2 regions of the Pseudomonas sp. GNP012 genome follow, and region 1 is predicted to be linked to the other one. Evidence: predicted binding sites of a transcription regulator. Region 1 holds the regulator's gene; the other holds the start of a gene.

Evidence for each region. The regulator sigma-54, encoded in region 1, starts transcription at its own class of promoters, with help from an activator protein. The targets are predictions, from matches to a motif close to ANTGGCATNNANNTTGCTNT.
Region 2: flgB (flagellar basal body rod protein FlgB) is a predicted target of sigma-54. The motif match lies at 4,752-4,771, and genes of this name have one in related genera.

What each region holds. Positions count from the first base shown of each region.
Region 1 covers NZ_JBTGUU010000001.1:215,253-221,081, forward strand. Annotated here, with positions in the region: gene hpf (ribosome hibernation-promoting factor, HPF/YfiA family) at 1-256, opposite strand, end outside; gene ACXX83_RS00875 (RNA polymerase factor sigma-54) at 331-1,824, opposite strand; gene lptB (LPS export ABC transporter ATP-binding protein) at 2,070-2,795, opposite strand; gene lptA (lipopolysaccharide transport periplasmic protein LptA) at 2,795-3,343, opposite strand; gene lptC (LPS export ABC transporter periplasmic protein LptC) at 3,330-3,902, opposite strand; gene ACXX83_RS00895 (KdsC family phosphatase) at 3,910-4,434, opposite strand; gene ACXX83_RS00900 (KpsF/GutQ family sugar-phosphate isomerase) at 4,434-5,408, opposite strand; gene ACXX83_RS00905 (ATP-binding cassette domain-containing protein) at 5,685-5,829, shown strand, end outside.
Region 2 covers NZ_JBTGUU010000001.1:4,019,060-4,024,888, forward strand. Annotated here, with positions in the region: gene ACXX83_RS18115 (ribonucleoside-diphosphate reductase subunit alpha) at 1-1,505, shown strand, start outside; gene flgE (flagellar hook protein FlgE) at 1,754-3,085, opposite strand; gene flgD (flagellar hook assembly protein FlgD) at 3,117-3,839, opposite strand; gene flgC (flagellar basal body rod protein FlgC) at 3,855-4,298, opposite strand; gene flgB (flagellar basal body rod protein FlgB) at 4,302-4,709, opposite strand; gene cheR (protein-glutamate O-methyltransferase CheR) at 5,081-5,829, opposite strand, start outside.

The sequences.
Region 1 (5,829 bases):
TGAGTTGTTTATCCAGCTTGTCGGTGAGTGCATCGATCGCAGCGTACATATCGGTATGTTCCGCATTGGCGACCACTTCATTCCCGGGAATATGCAGCGTGGCTTCGATTTTCTGCTTCAGCTTCTCGACGGTCATCGTGACCTGCACGTTAGTGATCTTGTCGAAATGTCGCTCCAATCGTTCGAGTTTTTCGCCGATGTAGGTGCGAAGAGGTTCGGTCACTTCCAGTTGGTGTCCACTGATGTTGACTTGCATACAGCTTCTCCTTCGTTGCCAGTGCATAAAGCGGTAGATCAGATGATCTACCACTGGAACGCTGTGGCGTGGCTCTACATCAACCGCTTGCGTTCGCTCGAAGGCGCGATCCCGAGGGATTCGCGGTACTTGGCGACGGTGCGGCGAGCCACCTGAATGCCTTGTGCCTCCAGTAAACCAGCGATCTTGCTGTCACTCAACGGCTTTTTCTGATTTTCCGCGGCAACCAGTTTTTTGATGATCGCCCGGATCGCCGTGGACGAGCATTCGCCGCCTTCGGAGGTGCTTACGTGACTGGAAAAAAAGTATTTCAGTTCATAAATACCCCGGGGGGTGTGCATGAACTTCTGGGTCGTTACCCGTGAAATCGTCGACTCATGCATGCCGACCGCTTCGGCGATGTCATGCAGGACCAGCGGCTTCATGGCTTCGTCGCCATATTCGAGGAAACCGCGCTGATGCTCCACGATCTGGGTGGCAACCTTCATCAGGGTTTCATTGCGGCTCTGCAGGCTCTTGATGAACCAGCGGGCCTCCTGCAACTGATTGCGCATGAACGTGTTGTCGGCGCTGGTATCGGCGCGGCGCACAAAACCGGCGTACTGGGCGTTGACCCGCAGCCGTGGCACCGACTCCTGATTCAGCTCTACCAGCCAGCGCTCGTTGTCCTTGCGTACGATGACGTCAGGAACGACGTACTCGGCTTCGGTGGACTCGATTTGCGAGCCCGGGCGCGGGTTGAGGCTCTGGACCAGCTCTATGACCTGGCGCAGCTCATCTTCCTTGAGCTTCATGCGACGCATGAGCTGGCTGTAGTCGCGGCTGCCAAGCAGGTCGATGTAATCGGTGACAAGGCGCTTGGCTTCGGCCAGCCAAGGGGTCTTGGCGGGCAACTGGCGCAATTGCAGCAGCAGGCATTCGCCCAGATTGCGTGCGCCGATGCCGGCCGGCTCGAATTGCTGGATGCGGTGCAGGACGGCTTCGATTTCGTCCAGTTCGATGTCCAGTTCCGGGTCGAAGGCTTCGAGGATTTCCTCGAGGGTTTCGTCCAGGTAGCCCTGATTGTTGATGCAGTCGATCAGGGTCACCGCGATCAGGCGATCGGTGTCGGACATCGGAGCCAGGTTCAGTTGCCACAGCAAGTGGCTTTGCAGGCTTTCACCGGCCGAGGTGCGGGTGGTGAAGTCCCACTCGTCATCGTCATTGCTGGGCAGGCTGCTGGCGCTGGTCTGGTAAACGTCTTCCCATGCGGTGTCGACGGGGAGTTCATTGGGGATACGCTCGTTCCAGTCACCCTCATCGAGGTTGTCAACCGTCGGGGCGCTTTCCTGGTAGGAGGGTTCCTGGATATCGGTGTTGGGCTTTTGTTCGGCGTTGTCGGCCAAGGGGTCGGAATTGTCGAAGTCGTCGCCTTCTTCCTGGCGTTCGAGCATCGGATTGGACTCCAGGGCCTCCTGGATTTCCTGTTGCAGGTCCAGGGTCGACAATTGGAGCAGGCGGATGGCCTGTTGCAGCTGAGGTGTCATCGTCAGCTGCTGGCCCATTCTCAAGACTAGCGATGGTTTCATGGCAGGGGCTTAACACCTTATTCGCCGGCGCACATGCGCCATCCACTACAGGGCGCCGGGGCGCCAAACATAAGCAAATTATATGCCTGAAACTGAAGGATTTGCCTAGAGCGCTGTAACAATAAAAAACTATAAATTTGTGTTGCGGTGCTGCCCATGTTGGGGGCTGAACGCGCAGGTTCGCATCAGGCCTGATGAATCGCGAGACCGGTGCCCGGGCGCCTTGCCTGGGCACAGCTCAGCGTTTACAGGCGGAACTCATGGCCCAGGTACACTTCCTTCACCAGGTCGTTGGCCAGGATGGTCTCTGCGTCACCTTCGGCAATCAATTGGCCGTCATTGACGATATAGGCGGTTTCACAGATATCCAGGGTTTCACGAACGTTGTGGTCCGTGATCAGCACGCCAATGCCTTTGGCCTTGAGGTGGTAAATGATCTGTTTGATGTCGCCGACCGAAATCGGGTCCACGCCGGCGAACGGTTCATCGAGGAGGATGAACTTCGGGTTGGTGGCCAGGGCGCGTGCGATTTCCACGCGGCGGCGCTCACCACCGGACAGGCTCATGCCGAGGTTGTCGCGGATGTGGCTGATGTGGAATTCCTGCAGCAGGCTTTCCAGCTCCTTGCGGCGACCGGCCTTGTCGAGCTCCTTGCGGGTCTCGAGGATGGCCATGATGTTGTCGGCCACCGACAGTTTGCGGAAGATCGATGCTTCTTGCGGCAAATAGCCGATACCGGCTTTTGCACGGCCGTGCATCGGCTGGTGGCTGACGTCCAGGTCATCGATCAGGACGCGGCCCTGGTCGGCTTGCACCAGGCCGACGATCATGTAGAAGCAGGTGGTCTTGCCGGCGCCGTTCGGGCCAAGCAGGCCGACGATCTGACCGCTGTCGATGGACAGGCTGACATCACGCACGACCTGGCGGCTCTTGTAGCTCTTGGCCAGATGCTGAGCTTTCAGAGTTGCCATTACTGGGCCTTTTTCTCGTCGGTTTTCTTCTTCGGCTGGATGACCATGTCGATGCGCGGACGCGACTCGGTCACCTTGCTGCCGGTGGCGCGCCCGGCGCTGGCCAGCTTCTTCTCGGTGTCGTAGACGATTTTCTCGCCTTGGGTGACGTTGTTGTCCTTGTCGACAACCTTGGCCTTGTCGATCAACACGACGCGATTTTGCGTGGCGTGATACTGGATCGTCACGCCCCAACCCTGAACAGGCTTGGTATCGCCAGCCGTCTGCAATTGCTCGAAGTACGCCAGGTTGCCCACCGAGGTCACTACGTCAATGTCGCCAGTCGGGGTGCGGGTGATGGTAACGGTGTTGCCTGTCACCTTCATCGAGCCTTGGGTGATGATCACGTCACCCTTATAGGTAGCAATACCTTGCTTGTCGTCCAGTTGGGCATCGTCGGCCTGAATGCGGATAGGCTGCTGTTGGTCTTCCGGCAGAGCCCAGGCGCTCACGCTTCCCAGTGCTGCGCCCAGACTGAGCAAAATCGGGAGGGTTTTAACGAGCCTCATACTGTCCTCTTACGTTCGATAGCAGGTGTATCCTGCTTTCTTTCAAATACGCTTTCATTCCCTTGCCAGTCGATACACCGCCAGCGCCGTCGATTCTAACGTCTTGCTCGGTCTGCGCATATTGCTGCTGCGGGAACACGGTCATGCGGGTGCTGGTGATCAGGGTCTTGCGGTTTTTCTCGTCGAAGCGCGTGATGCGCACATCATCGATCAACTCGACCTGCGTGCCGTCAGGGTTGACCTCGCCGCGCAGGCTCTGGACGTGCCACGGGAACTCAGTGCCGCGGAACACGTTCAGGTCGGGGTTGGTCAGCAGTGTCACCTCGGTCGCCTTCAGGTGCTCGACCTTGTCGGACACCAGATCATATTGCAGCTTGCCGTCCGGCAGGTACTGCACGCTGTGGGCGTTGATGGCGTAATAGTCGATCGCGCTTTCATCGACCGGCGTTACCGGCTTGTCGAGGAAGCGTTCCGGGCTGATGTTCCAGTAGCCAACCGCGACGAATATCGCCGCGATGCAACTGAACATCAGGGTGTTACGAAACTTTTTGCTCAGCATATCGGGCTCACAGGTACGCCGCATTGGCCGCATCGAGGCGGTCCTGGGCGCGCAGGATCAATTCGCAGAACTCGCGAGCGGCACCTTCGCCGCCACGGGCGAGGGTGATGCCGTGAGCATGTTCGCGCACGAAACTGGCGGCGTTGGCCACCGCCATGCCCAGGCCGACGCGGCGAATCACCGGCAGGTCGGGCAGGTCGTCGCCGAGGTAGGCCACCTGTTCGTAGCTCAAATTCAGTTGGGCCAGCAGTTCGTCGAGTACCACCAGTTTGTCTTCGCGGCCCTGATACAGGTGCGGGATGCCGAGGTTTTTGGCTCGCCGCTCGACCACCGGGGTCTTGCGGCCACTGATAATGGCAGTTTGCACTCCAGCGGCCATCAGCATCTTGATGCCTTGGCCGTCGAGCGTGTTGAACGTCTTGAATTCGCTGCCGTCTTCGAGGAAGTACAGGCGTCCATCGGTCAGCACGCCGTCGACATCGAACACCGCCAGTTTGATCTGTTTGCCGCGTTGCAGCAGGTCCGCACTCATTACATTACTCCTGCACGCAGCAAGTCGTGCATGTTCAAGGCGCCGACCGGGCGATCTTCGCTGTCGACCACGACCAGCGCGTTGATTTTATGGTCTTCCATGATTTTCAGCGCTTCGGCGGCCAGCATTTCGGCGCGGGCGGTCTTGCCATGGGCCGTCATGACCTGGTCGATGACAGCGCTGTGGATGTCGATGCTGCGGTCCAGTGTGCGGCGCAAATCACCATCGGTGAAAATCCCGGCCAACTTGCCGTCGGCCTCAAGGATGACGGTCATGCCCAGGCCCTTGCGGGTCATTTCCATCAAGGCGTCCTTGAGCAGGGTGCCACGCTGGACCTGCGGCAACTCCTGGCCGGCGTGCATGACATTTTCCACTTTCAGCAGCAGGCGTCGGCCGAGGGCGCCGCCGGGATGGGAAAAGGCGAAGTCTTCGGCGGTAAAACCACGGGCTTCCAGCAGTGCGACCGCCAGGGCGTCGCCCATGACCAGGGCGGCGGTGGTCGACGAGGTGGGTGCAAGGTTCAACGGGCAGGCTTCGTGTTCGACGTGAACATTCAGGTTGACCTCCGCGGCCTTGGCCAGCGGCGAATCAGGGTTGCCGGTCATGCTGATCAACTGAATGCCCAGGCGCTTGATCAGTGGCAGCAGGGTAACGATTTCATTGGTGGAGCCGGAATTCGAGAGCGCCAGAATGATGTCGTCGCGGGTAATCATGCCCATGTCACCATGGCTGGCTTCCGCCGGGTGCACAAAAAACGCCGTGGTGCCGGTGCTGGCCAGGGTTGCGGCGATCTTGTTGCCGACGTGCCCCGACTTGCCCATGCCGACCACGACCACGCGGCCTTTGCTGGCCAGAATCATCTCGCAAGCGCGTACGAAATCTGCGTCGATATGGGGTAGCAGGCCTTGCACGGCTTCTACTTCGAGGCGGATGGTGCGTTGTGCTGATTGAATCAGGTCGCTGGATTGGCTCATGTCAGAAATCGTATAGCCTGATGAAAAGGCGGCGATTATAGCGGTTATGATCGAATCCCTCACGCAAGTTCGTCGCGCATTGTCATTCCTTGTTACCTGAAACCCTCTAGGCGGGGCTTTGAACCACTCCTGCAGTTGTACATGACTCGGCTTTGGCCTTGGGCGCGCAGCCTTTGCAGTGATATAGTTCGCCGCCAGTTCGGCCTGCCCGGGAGGTATGTGCTTTCGTCAGAAAGTCAGGCGTCCGAGTGAGAGGCTGCATCGCAAGGAGTTTAGATGAGTGCCGATAACGCCTACGCGGTCGAGCTGAAGGGACTGTCCTTCAAGCGCGGTGCGCGCAGCATTTTCAATAATGTCGATATCCGTATCCCGCGTGGCAAGGTCACCGGCATCATGGGGCCTTCCGGGTGCGGCAAGACTA
Region 2 (5,829 bases), 3.8 Mb from region 1:
TCATCGAGCTGCGCAAGAACACCGGTGATGACCGTCGTCGTACCCACGACATGAACACCGCCAACTGGATCCCTGACCTGTTCATGAAGCGTGTCTTCGATGACGGCAAGTGGACCCTGTTCTCGCCATCCGAAGTGCCGGACCTGCACGACCTGACCGGCAAGGCCTTCGAAGAGCGCTACGAGTACTACGAAGCCCTGACCGAGTACCCGGGCAAGGTCAAGCTGTTCAAGACCATCCAGGCCAAAGACCTGTGGCGCAAAATGCTGTCCATGCTGTTCGAAACCGGCCACCCGTGGCTGACCTTCAAGGACCCGTGCAACCTGCGCAGCCCGCAGCAGCACGTCGGCGTGGTCCACAGCTCGAACCTGTGCACCGAGATCACCTTGAACACCAACAAGGACGAGATCGCCGTTTGCAACCTGGGCTCGATCAACCTGCCGAACCACATCGTCGACGGCAAGCTGGACACCGCCAAGCTGCAACGCACCGTGAACACCGCCGTGCGCATGCTCGATAACGTGATCGACATCAACTACTACTCGGTGCCGCAAGCGAAGAACTCCAACTTCAAGCACCGTCCGGTCGGCCTGGGCATCATGGGCTTCCAGGACGCCTTGTACCTGCAGCACATCCCTTACGGCTCCGATGCTGCCGTCGATTTCGCCGACAAGTCGATGGAAGCGGTCAGCTACTACGCGATCCAGGCGTCCTGCGACCTGGCCGACGAGCGCGGCTCGTACGAGACGTTCCAGGGTTCGCTGTGGTCCAAAGGCATCCTGCCGCTGGATTCGCAACAGATCCTGATCGAGGCCCGTGGCCAGAAGTACATCGATGTCGACCTGAACGAAACCCTGGACTGGGCACCGGTTCGCGCCCGTGTACAGAAAGGCATTCGTAACTCCAACATCATGGCCATCGCACCGACCGCGACCATCGCCAACATCACCGGCGTATCGCAGTCGATCGAACCGACCTACCAGAACCTGTATGTGAAATCGAACCTGTCGGGCGAATTCACCGTGATCAACCCGTACCTGGTTCGCGACCTCAAGGCTCGCGGTCTGTGGGACTCGGTCATGATCAACGACCTGAAGTACTACGACGGTTCGGTGCAGCAGATCGAGCGCATCCCGCAGGAACTCAAAGAGCTCTACGCGACCGCCTTCGAAGTGGACACCAAGTGGATCGTCGACGCCGCCAGCCGTCGTCAGAAGTGGATCGACCAGGCTCAGTCGCTGAACCTGTACATCGCCGGCGCCTCGGGCAAGAAGCTGGACGTTACCTACCGCATGGCCTGGTACCGTGGCCTGAAAACCACTTACTACCTCCGTGCCCTGGCCGCGACCAGCACCGAGAAGTCGACCATCAACACCGGCAAGCTGAACGCTGTTTCCAGCGGCGGCAACCACGGTGAAGATTCGGTCCTGGCAGCGCCTGCCGGCCCTGCTCCAGTGCCGAAGGCTTGCGCCATCGACGAGCCGGATTGCGAAGCTTGCCAATAAGCTGAGCCGACAAGCGCCGCAAGGCGCTTACTCGAAACCCCCGATCTGCCTCTGGCGGGTCGGGGGTTTTCTTTTGCCTGTCTGTAGGAGCGAGCTTGCTCGCGATGGTCTGGAGGGCGCCGCGTGTATCCAGACAGCACGCGTTATCGTTAACGACCATCGCGAGCAAGCTCGCTCCTACAGGTCTTTCTTTCGAGCACAAAAAAAGCCCCTCTTTCGAGGGGCTTTTTATGCGGCGCTATCCAGCATCAAGCCATCTGAATGATGGTCTGCATGATGGTGCTCTCGGTAGAAATGGTTTTGGCGTTCGCCTGGTAGTTGCTCTGCCCCTTGATCAGGTCGACCAGTTCGTTGGTCAGGTTGACGTTGGACTCTTCCAGGGAATTGGAAACGATCGACCCCAGGGTGCCAGTCTGCGGCGCATCGTAGCCCGGGATACCCGAGGTGTAGGTTTCTTTCCAGCTGGAGCCGCCTACCGGCTGCAGGCCTTGCTCGTTGGTGAAGCTGGCCAGGGAAATCTGGCCGATCGGCTTGGTCTGGTTGTTGCTGAAGTTGGCCAGCAGCACACCGCTGCCGTCGATGGTCAGGTTGGTGATCTGGCCAGTGGCATAACCGTTCTGCGATGGAATCGAACGCGCGGTGTCGGCGTTGAACTGGGTGGTGTTGGCCATGGCGATGGTCAAGCCAGCCGGATCGGCTGCGGCGCCGTTGGCTGTCCAGACGCCATTGGTGACACTGCCCGGAGTCCAGTTGGTGATCTTCAGGTCACTGCTGATCACCGAAGTCGGTGGCGTGGTTGGCGGCGTCACGGGTGTGCTGACCGAAGTCAGTTTGCCGGTGGCATCGAACGACATGGTCGAAGCAATCGGAGCGGTAACCTTGGGATCACTGCCATCGGGGTTGCGACCATCGATCAGGGTGTAGGTGTCCCAGGTGTTCGCGCCAGTCTTGACCATGTATTGATCCATGGTGTGCTGGTTACCCTGAGTATCGAAAATCGGGGTACTGAACGACTTGGTAAAGGTCTCGGTCTTGGACGGGTCGAACTTGTTGGCCGCAACCGTCTGGTCGATCACCGGCGACGTCGAGTTCAGGTTGATCGTCGACGACACGTTGCTGGTGGACTTTGGCGCCAGGTTGGAGGTGTCGATCCGCAGGTCGGTCAGCACGCCGTTGACAATCTTGCCGTTGGAATCCACACCGTAGCCTTGCAGGCGGGCAGTACCGTCGCTGTTGGTAACGTAGCCGTCCTTGTCGGTCTTGAACGTACCGGCACGGGTGTAGGTCAGCGAACCGTTGTTGCTCAGGACAAAGAAACCGTTGCCCTGGATACCCATGTCGAGCACGTTGCCGGTGTTGCTCACGTCACCCTGGGTGAACTGCTGGGAAACGTTGGCCAGGCGCACGCCGTTGCCGACGGTCTTGCTGCCGGTGCCCAGGCGAGTCGCCGAGTACACGTCTTCGAATTCTGCACGGGACGATTTGAAACCGGTGGTCGCGACGTTGGCGATGTTGTTGCCGGTCACGTCCAGTTGTTTGTTGGCTGCAAAGAGACCGCTAAGGCCGATATTGAAAGACATCATCCACTCCTTTATGCCGGGTTAGTCGGCTTTACATACCAATGGTTTGTACTTTGGACAGGGCAACGCTGCCCAGCCCGGCCAGATTGAGCATCAACTCACCGCCGGTCTGGCTGATGGTCACGCTGTTGACGGTCGCGGGCAGGTTGGTGATCAACGCGACGGACTGGCCATCGATCGTGGTCGTGGCGCCGAAGGTGTAGGTGCCCGCAGGTACCGTCTCACCCGCATCGTTCTTGCCGTCCCAGATGAAGCTGGCGTTGCCGGCCTTCTGCGAGCCGAGGTCGATGGTGCGCACGGTCTTGCCCGTTGAATCGGTGATCTTCAGGGTGGCGGACGCCACCGAAGACGGCACCACCACCGTGCCGCTGAGGCTCTTGGTGGTATCGACCACAGCCTTGTCGCCCGGCGCGATGACCGAACGGCCGACCAGCGACGACGCCTGCAAGGCCTGGGACGAGTTGTAGTTGCTGGCCAGGCCGCTCACGGTGTCGTTGAGCGTGGTGATGCCTTCCAGGCTGCTGAACTGCGCCAACTGGGCCACGAACGCACCGTTGTCCTGAGGCTCCAGCGGGTTCTGGTTTTTCAACTGGGTCACCAGCAACTGCAGGAACGCATCCTTGCCCAGGGCCTGGTTGCCCGAGGCGCTGCCGGCTGCCGAGGCGAGGCCGTCAGTCGTGGTGTTGGTCTTGATCGAAGAGTTGGCCAGGATGTCGTTGAGGCTCAAACCACTGGTGGAATCGGTAACACTCATCTGAGTCGCCCCTTATCACTGACCGAGAGTCAGGACTTTCTGCATCATGGTTTTGGCGGTGTTCATCATTTCGGCGTTGGTCTGGAACGAACGGCTCGCGGAAATCATGTCGGCCATTTCTTCAACCACGTTGACGTTCGGGTAGTAGACGTAGCCCTTGGCATCGGCGGCCGGATGGTTCGGTTCGTAGCGCGCCTCGAGATTGCTCTGGTCTTCGACCACACCCAGCACCTGCACGCCTTGGCCGGCGGCGTCCTGGTTCTGGAACAGCGAGTCGCTGCCGCCGCTCTGGCCGCCCTGGAACATGGTGGCGAACACCGGGTGACGCGCGCGGTAGGTCTGGTCGATGCTCGACGAGACGGTCTCGGCGTTGGCGATGTTCGAAGCGACGGTGTTCAAACGCGTGGTCTGCGCACTCATGCCGCTACCGGCAATGTTGAAAACACTGGATAGAGACATGGCTTACTCTCCGCGCAGGGCTGATACCAGCCCTTTGAATTTGCTATTGAGCAGGGTGAAGCTGGCCTGGAAATTGACCGCGTTTTGCGCGTAGTTCGATTGTTCCAGCTGAGCGTCCACGGTGTTCTGGTCGATCGACGGTTGCATCGGCGTGCGATACAGCAACGACTCGTCGCCATTGCCCAGACCTTCAGCTTCGATATGACGGTTGTTGGTCATGTTCAAGGCGAAGGTGCCGCTTTTGGTTTTCTCGTTCTGCTCGGCGAGCACTTTCGAGAAGTCCAGGTCCCGAGCCTTGTAGTTCGGGGTATCGGCGTTGGCGATGTTGTTGGCCAGGACTTCGGCACGCTGGGCGCGGAAGCCCAGGGCTTGTTCGTGGATACCGAGCGCTTTATCGAAGCTGATGCTCATGTCGGGAAACCTTCGGGTGACCTGATTTTTCGTAGGATCAACTTAGCAAGCCCCATGCCAATTCAAAAAAGCCCGGAAACCGGGGCTTTGCCGGACATGGCAACGCGGCAATGCCAGAAAAGCGGCAACGGTTTTCCGCCGCCTGCCGCTTTTCTGCCGCTTGATCCACTTTCGAGAGCACCACCTAACAACTGTGGGAGCGGGCTTGCTCGCGAAAGCGGTGCGTCAGGCAAAGTTGATATCGACTGACACGACGCCTTCGCGGGCAAGCCCGCTCCCACAAGGGGTGTGGTGATTTCAAATGATCATTTGCAGGCATAAAAAAACAGGAGTCCCTGAGGACTCCCGTTTTTATCCGCGCCGCTTTTGCATCACTTCGCCTGGTAAATGATCCCCGGGCTGCACTGGACCATCTGGTAATGATCCGGCAAACCGTTCAACGCTTCGGAAGCGCCGAGGAAGAGGTAACCACCGGGCTTCAACGTGCTGTGGATGCGCAACAGGATGTCCTTCTTCACCTCGGCGGAGAAGTAGATCAGCACGTTGCGGCAGAACACGATGTCGAACTTGCCGAGGCTCGCGTAACTGTCCAGCAGGTTGAAAGAACGGAATTCCACCCGGCTCTTGATCGGCGCCTTGATCGCCCAGCGTCCCGGCCCTTTCGGGTCGAAATAACGCTGCAGGCGCTCGGGCGACAGACCGCGGCCGATGGCCAGGCTGTCGTACTCGCCGGTCTTGCAGTTGTTCAGCATGGTGCCGGACAGGTCGGTGGCAACGATCTGTACGCCCATCCTCAACTGGCCCATGTTGACCCGTTCGAACTCGTCGATGGACATCGACAGCGAATACGGTTCCTGGCCCGACGAGCAAGCCGCCGACCAGATACGCAGACGCTGGCCAGGGCTGGCCTTGATCGCTTCGGGAAGGACCTTGTTCTTCAAGACTTCAAACGGGTAGGTGTCACGAAACCACAGGGTTTCGTTGGTGGTCATGGCATCCACCACCTGTTCGCGCAAACCGCTGCGCGGCTGGGTCTGCATGCGCTGAACCAGCTCCCCCAAAGACTTGATGCCTTGCTGTTCCATCAGTTTGTTGAGACGGCTGGAGACCAGGTACTGCT